DNA from 3 places in the Shinella agrisoli genome. Region 2 is predicted to be linked to each of the others. Evidence: predicted binding sites of a transcription regulator. Region 2 holds the regulator's gene; each other region holds the start of a gene.
The links. The regulator LexA, encoded in region 2, represses DNA repair genes until DNA is damaged. The targets are predictions, from matches to a motif close to TGTTCNNNNTGTGTTCNG.

Region 1 (2,259 bases), on a different contig from region 2:
CGACGGGGGGCGTCCTCAACGCCACCTTCGTCTTCGTGCTGCCGGGCTCGCCCGGCGCCTGCAAGGACGCCTGGGACGGCATCCTGAAGGCGCAGCTCGACTACCGCCACATGCCCTGCAATTTCGTGGAAATCATGCCGCGCCTCGACGAGCACCTGAAGCGCTCGGCCAGCTAATTTAGAGCATCTGCCGAACCGGCGCGCATCGCCTTCACCGCCCAGGCCGGCACGATCTCGGCGACGAGCCGGCGTACCTTGACGCCGCGGGCGACGTCGGCGAGCGCCATGCCCGTGCGCACGGTCGCAGAGGCCTGGCGCTTGCTGACCAGGTAGCCCTGCTCCAGCGGCGGGACACGGCGGCCGAGACGCTTGAAGAACGGCCGGCGATGGCTGCGCGAGCCCAGGAAGCGCGCCGGGCCGGTGTTGACCGCGACATGGTCGACGACCGCGTCGACCCAGCCCGTCACCGGCCGCGCGCCGGGCTCGAGCAGCAGCAGCCAGTCGCCGCGGGCCGAGCGCACGACGTCCTTGATGTCCCAGTTGGTCAGGAACCGGCAGCCGGCCGCGTCCGCCACCTTGGAGGAGCCGTCGCGCGAGCCGTGGTCGAGCACGATCACGTCGCGCACGACGCCCTCGACCGCGCCCGCAACGAGCGCCGAAAGCGTCTGCGCCAGCTCCGCCTCGTTGTCCCGGCATTCCATGATGATCGTCAGCATCTCCCTCCCATACCGCATTGCAGCATCGATTTCCACCGCCCGGCGGAAGCCTTGTTTCCGCATGGTTAGGCGACATGGTTAGCGCGGAACGGAAATTTGTTCTTGCAATGTTCTCATTCCGGCGATAGGAATATAGTCATTGAATCGGGGCAGGCGCTCCGCCGGAGACAACCATGAACGATCTTGCGAACCTCAGGCAGGGCGCCCTTGCGCCCGGCCACGGGAAGGACGTTGCCGAAGCGCTGATGGCCCAGACGGGCATGCGCGTCGACGCGGATCGCCGGCGCGGGCGCGGAGCGGGCCTCAACTTCACCGGCCGGTTCGAGCCGGTGACGCGCGAAGGCTTCGACGACGGCTGGCAGACGCTGGAGGAGCTGCCGCCCTTCCGCACGGAGGTGCAGGTCGAGCGCCCGCGCACGATCATCACCCGCAACGAATCGCCGGACATTCCCTTCGACCGCTCGATCAATCCCTATCGCGGCTGCGAGCACGGCTGCATCTACTGCTTCGCCCGGCCGACGCATGCCTTCATGGGCCTTTCCGCCGGCATCGATTTCGAGGCGCGGCTCTTCGCCAAGCCCGATGCGCCGAAGCTGCTCGAACGCGAGCTCTCCAAGCCCGGCTACAAGCCGCGCGTCATCGCCATCGGCACCAACACCGACCCCTACCAGCCGATCGAGAAGGAATGGCGCATCATGCGCCAGATCCTCGAGGTGCTGGACAAGGCGAACCATCCGGTCTCGATCGTCACCAAGTCGGCGCTGGTCATGCGCGACATCGACATCCTCTCCCGCATGGCGGCGCGGGGACTTGCCTGGGTCGGCATCTCGGTCACCACGCTCGACCGCAAGCTCGCCCGCACCATGGAACCGCGCGCGGCGACGCCGCCGCGCCGCCTGGAGGCGATCCGCGCGCTGACGGACGCCGGCATCCCGACGGCCATCATGATGGCGCCGGTCATTCCCGGCCTCAACGACCACGAGATCGAGCGGGTGCTCGATTCCGGCAAGGCGGCCGGCGCGCTGGAGGCGAGCTACGTGCTGCTGCGCCTGCCGCTGGAGGTGAGCCCCCTCTTCCGCGACTGGCTGCTGCGCCACTATCCGGACCGCTACCGCCACGTCATGTCGCTGGTGCGCTCCATGCGCGGCGGCAAGGACTACGACGCCGAGTTCGGCAAGCGCATGAAGGGCGCCGGCCCCTATGCCTGGCAGATCGCGCGGCGCTTCGAGATGGCGGCCAAGCGGCTGGAGCTGACCCGCACCCGCCGGAGCCTTGCCAGCGACCAGTTCGTGCCGCCCTCCGGCAGCGGCGTGCAGCTCTCGCTGCTGTGATCCGGAGCGATGCCGCTCCGGCTGGAAATGCTCCGGGCCATCCGGCGTGCCGCCCCGGCCCCGCAATCGCGGGAACCGGGCGCAGGGGCCGGCCGGCCCGGTTCGGGCCTTGCGCCGTCGCCGGCGTCAAAGCCGGCGTGATGTTCGAATGCCTGCGTGCCTGGCCGGTTTCCTTGCCGATCCGGCCGGCACGCGATCCCTTTCCGGCCGCGC
Region 2 (2,259 bases):
GTCGGCGGCGGGCTGGTCTGCATCCTGCGCACGCGGCTGCGCCACCTGGGCACGCTGCTCATCGTCCTCGGAATCGGCGCCGCCTGCTGGCCGGGCAGCCGCAGCATGCCCGAAGTGCTTGTCTCGGAAGACGGCCGACTCGTCGCCGTCCTGCGCGACGGCGGGGTTTCGACGAACCGGACACGACCGCCCGACTTCATCTACGACCAATGGCGCCGCGCGCTTCGGCTCGGCGCGCTCGTCAAGCCGGAGACGCGCAAGACGGCAGGTTTGACGGTGGAAGAGGCAGAGGAGGGCGCGGCAGCTTCCAGCGAGAAGAGGCCGCGCCGCAGGGCGGATCGGGAGAAGGCGAAAGCGGCCATGTCCGCGGCCTTCGAGGCGGCGGGAAAGCGTAACGGCTTCGTCTGCGAAGCAAAGGCGTTCTGCGCCGCCGTCTCGCCGAGCGGCTGGCGGATTGTCGCGCTGGAGGACGTCGCCTTCCTCGGCACGGCCTGCGATGCCGCAGACCTCGTCGTCGTATCCTTTGCCCTGCGGCTCGACGCCTGCCGCTCCGGCGCCCGGATGGTGACGGCGCGGCACCTGCGGCGGACAGGGGCTCTGGAAATCACGCCCACGGGCGCCGCGACGGCTTCGCCCCTGGCCGCGGCCCGGATCACGACCGCCGTCGAGACGCTCGACCGGCCCTGGTCGCGGCACCGCACCTACGACTGGCGGAGCGGCCGGTTCGAAGCCGAATCCGGCAATCAGTTGTAGCGGCGGATGAGGCCGACGAGCTTGCCCTGGATCTTCACGCGGTCCGGCCCGAAGATGCGGGTCTCGTAGGCGGGATTGGCGGCTTCGAGCGCGATGGAGGCGCCCTTGCGGCGGAAGCGCTTCAGCGTGGCTTCCTCGTCGTCGACCAGCGCCACGATGATCTCGCCCGGATTGGCGGTGCTGGCATTGCGGATGATGACCGTATCGCCGTCGAGGATGCCGGCCTCGATCATCGAATCGCCCTTGACCTCCAGCGCGTAATGCTCGCCGCTGCCGATCATCTCGGCGGGCACGGTGATGTCATGGGTGTTGTTCTGGATGGCGGAGATCGGCACGCCGGCGGCGATACGGCCCATGACCGGCACGGAAACGGAGGCGGACATGTCCGCCTGCGCCGGCATGCGCTGCTGCGGGGCGGACGGCAGCGGCTGCTTGCCGCGGCTGCCTTCTATGACGGCCGGTGAGAAGCCGCGGCGAGGCTGGAGGCTCGACGAATAGGCGTCCGGCAGCTTGATGACTTCCAGCGCCCGCGCGCGGTTGGGCAGGCGGCGGATGAACCCGCGCTCCTCCAGCGCCGTGATGAGGCGGTGGATGCCGGATTTCGAGGCGAGATCCAGCGCGTCCTTCATTTCGTCGAAGGACGGGGGAATGCCGGACTCCTTCATACGCTCATGAATGAACAGGAGGAGTTCCTGTTGTTTGCGCGTCAGCATGGCCTCTCCAACCAGAATCGTGAAACAAATCCAGAACAGACACTATCTGTTCCATATGTGTTCCGCAAGAGGCTCGTGAAACAATAATACGGGCTCAGGCGTCAGGTTCGCGCAGGAGAAGGATTTCGCAGGCGGCGCCCGCCTGCGCGGCCGGCGAGTGCGGCGGGCGGACGAGCAGGCCCTCCGACGCGGCAAAGACCTTCATCATCGAGGAATCCTGCCTGTCGTGCGGCGTGACCAGCAGTTCGCCGCCCGGCCCGCGGGCGATTCGCGCCCGCACATAGTCCTGCCGCCGGTCGTTCTGCTGGAGCGGCACCGCGGCGACCGCCGCGCGCAGCCGGCTCCTTTCGGGCAGGCGGGCGAGGCGGCGGACGAGGGGTTCGAGGAAGATCAGCGAGCAGACGAGGCTGGAAACGGGATTGCCGGGAAGGCCGACCACCTGGACGGCGCCGAGGCGGCCGACCATCAGCGGCTTTCCGGGACGCATGGCGATGCGCCAGAAATCGAGCGCCATGCCGGCCTCGCCGAGCACCGGCTGGACGAGGTCGAAATCGCCGACCGAGGCGCCGCCGAGCGTGACGAGCACGTCGATGTCGAGGGTGAGGGCGTGGCGCACGGCCTCGAGCATCGCCTGCCTGTCGTCGCCGACGATGCCGAGGTCGATGACCTCGGCGCCGGCCTCGCGGGCGATGGCCGATACGCCGTAGGTGTTGGAGGCGATGATCTGGCTTGCGCCGGGCGAGGCGCCGGGCGGGACCAGCTCGTCGCCCGTCGCCAGCAGCGCGATGCGCGG
Region 3 (2,259 bases), on a different contig from region 2:
CCGGTGCCGAGGACGTGACGACCGACGAGGACGGCCACACGATCATCTGCGGCTTCGAGGACATCGGCGAGGTCTCCAAGGCGCTGGAAGACAAGCTGGGAGAAGCCGAGACCATCAAGGCGATCTGGCGGCCGCAGAACACGGTGCCGGTCGACGAGGAGAAGGCGCAATCGCTGATGAAGCTCATCGACACGCTGGAAGATGACGACGACGTGCAGAACGTCTATTCGAACTTCGAGGTCTCCGACGAGGTCCTGGCGAAGCTCTCGGCCTGATCGGGCACGAACCTCTCCTGCGTCATCCTCGGGCTTGAGGCCGCAGGATACCAAAGGGCCGGGGCCGCAAGGCGCCCGGCCTTTCCCGTCAGGCGGCCCGGGCCAGTTCGTCGCGGGCCTGCGCGAAGAGACGGACGGACTCCAGCCGCGCCTCCATGTCGTAGATCGGCATGGAGACGATCAATTCGTCCGCTCCGGTGAGCGCCAGGAAATCGGCGATGCGGCGTCTGATCGTCTCGGGCCCGCCGACCACCGCGTATTGCAGCGTGTGCTCCACCATGGTGCGTTCCTGCTCGCTCCAGAACCCGTCCATGCTCTCGACCGGCGGGGGGAAGGCGTCCGGCGTGCCGCGGCGCAGGCGCACGAAGGATTGCTGCATCGACGTGAAGAGATGGCCGGCCTGCGCATCCGTATCCGCAGCGGCCCCCATGACGCCGACCATGACATGCGGCCGGTCGAGATGCTGCGAGGGCTGGAAGCGGTCGCGGTAGATTTCCAGCGCCGTCAAGAGCATGTCCGGTGCGAAATGCGAGGCGAAGGCGAAGGGAAGGCCGAGCATGCCGGCAAGATGGGCCGAATAGTGGCTGGAGCCCAGCAGCCAGACGGGGACGTTGCTGTTCGCGCCGGGAACGGCGATGACCTTCTGCTCGGGGTTCGCTGGCCCCAGGAGCTGCATCAGCTCGACGACGTCCTGCGGGAAATTGTTGGCGGCGCTGTCGAGGTTGCGCCGCAGCGCCTGGGCGGTTCGCATGTCCGTGCCCGGGGCGCGGCCGAGGCCGAGGTCGATGCGGCCGGGAAAGAGCGCGGCGAGGGTGCCGAACTGCTCGGCGATCACGAGCGGGGAATGGTTCGGCAGCATGATGCCGCCGGAGCCCACGCGGATCTTCTCGGTGCCGGCGGCGACATGCTGGATGACGAGCGAGGTGGCGGCGCTGGCGATGCCGCGCATGCCGTGGTGCTCGGCGAGCCAGAAGCGTTCGTAGCCGTGGGCTTCCGCCTCCTGGGCAAGGCGCCGCGAATTGGCCAGCGACTGGGCGACGGTGCCGCCTTCGATGACCGGCGAAAGGTCGAGGATGGAGAAGGGCACCATGGAGGAAGCCTCGCTGTAAGCGGATTTGATCGTCCTCCCATGTAGGTTCAGTTTCGTGAAATCCAAGCGGCGGCTCCGCCGTTTTCCGGCGGCATATTTCTGTTTTTGTTTTGTTCACATTTCGCTGGCAGGGTCGGCTCGACAGGACTAGGGTTCGAGGAATGCAGGAAACGATTCGCATCATCGGCATCGATCCGGGGCTTCGCCGCACCGGCTGGGGCATCATCGAGACGCTCGGCAATTCGCTGCGCTTCGTCGCCTCCGGCACCGTGACCTCCGACGGCGGCATGGATCTCGCCTCGCGCCTCTGCCAGCTGCACGATGGCCTCTCGGAGATCGTGCACGGCTACCGGCCTGACGAGGCGGCGGTGGAGCAGACCTTCGTCAACAAGGACGCCACGGCGACCCTGAAGCTCGGCCAGGCGCGTGGCATCGCCATGCTCGTGCCGGCCCGCGCGGGCCTGCGCGTTGCAGAATATGCGCCGAATGCGGTGAAGAAGGCCGTCATCGGCGTCGGCCACGGCGAGAAGCAGCAGATCCACATGATGCTGAAGGTGCTGATGCCCAAGGCGACCTTCACCGGCAACGACGCCGCCGACGCGCTCGCCATCGCCATCTGCCACGCCCACAACCGGCAGGGCCTTTCTGGCCGGCTCGCCAAGCTCGCGGGCTGATTTGTTCTTGACTTGTTCCCGTTGTGCCGATAAGTAATACCGTGGAGGTATTACCATGCGTGTGACGGAAAAGGGTCAGGTGACGATCCCGAAGGATATCCGCGAGCGGCTTGCCATCGAGCCTGGCTCGGAGGTCGACTTCGTCGTGTCCGACGATGGTGTGATGCTGGTCAAGATAGGTGACGGCAAATCCGATTTCGCCGATTTCGAGGCTTGGGCG

Region 1: the regulator LexA is predicted to act here: its motif matches at 813-830, upstream of ACIIOY_RS03325 (PA0069 family radical SAM protein).
Region 3: the regulator LexA is predicted to act here: its motif matches at 1,466-1,483, upstream of ruvC (crossover junction endodeoxyribonuclease RuvC).

What each region holds. Positions count from the first base shown of each region.
Region 1 covers NZ_JBJIEP010000003.1:108,575-110,833, forward strand. Annotated here, with positions in the region: gene moaB (molybdenum cofactor biosynthesis protein B) at 1-176, shown strand, start outside; gene ACIIOY_RS03320 (glycosyltransferase family protein) at 173-715, opposite strand; gene ACIIOY_RS03325 (PA0069 family radical SAM protein) at 889-2,046, shown strand.
Region 2 covers NZ_JBJIEP010000013.1:83,685-85,943, forward strand. Annotated here, with positions in the region: gene ACIIOY_RS14930 (ComEC/Rec2 family competence protein) at 1-753, shown strand, start outside; gene lexA (transcriptional repressor LexA) at 744-1,466, opposite strand; gene ACIIOY_RS14940 (molybdopterin molybdotransferase MoeA) at 1,561-2,259, opposite strand, start outside.
Region 3 covers NZ_JBJIEP010000004.1:49,876-52,134, reverse strand. Annotated here, with positions in the region: gene ACIIOY_RS04365 (YebC/PmpR family DNA-binding transcriptional regulator) at 1-275, shown strand, start outside; gene ACIIOY_RS04360 (LLM class flavin-dependent oxidoreductase) at 364-1,365, opposite strand; gene ruvC (crossover junction endodeoxyribonuclease RuvC) at 1,527-2,039, shown strand; gene ACIIOY_RS04350 (AbrB/MazE/SpoVT family DNA-binding domain-containing protein) at 2,095-2,259, shown strand, end outside.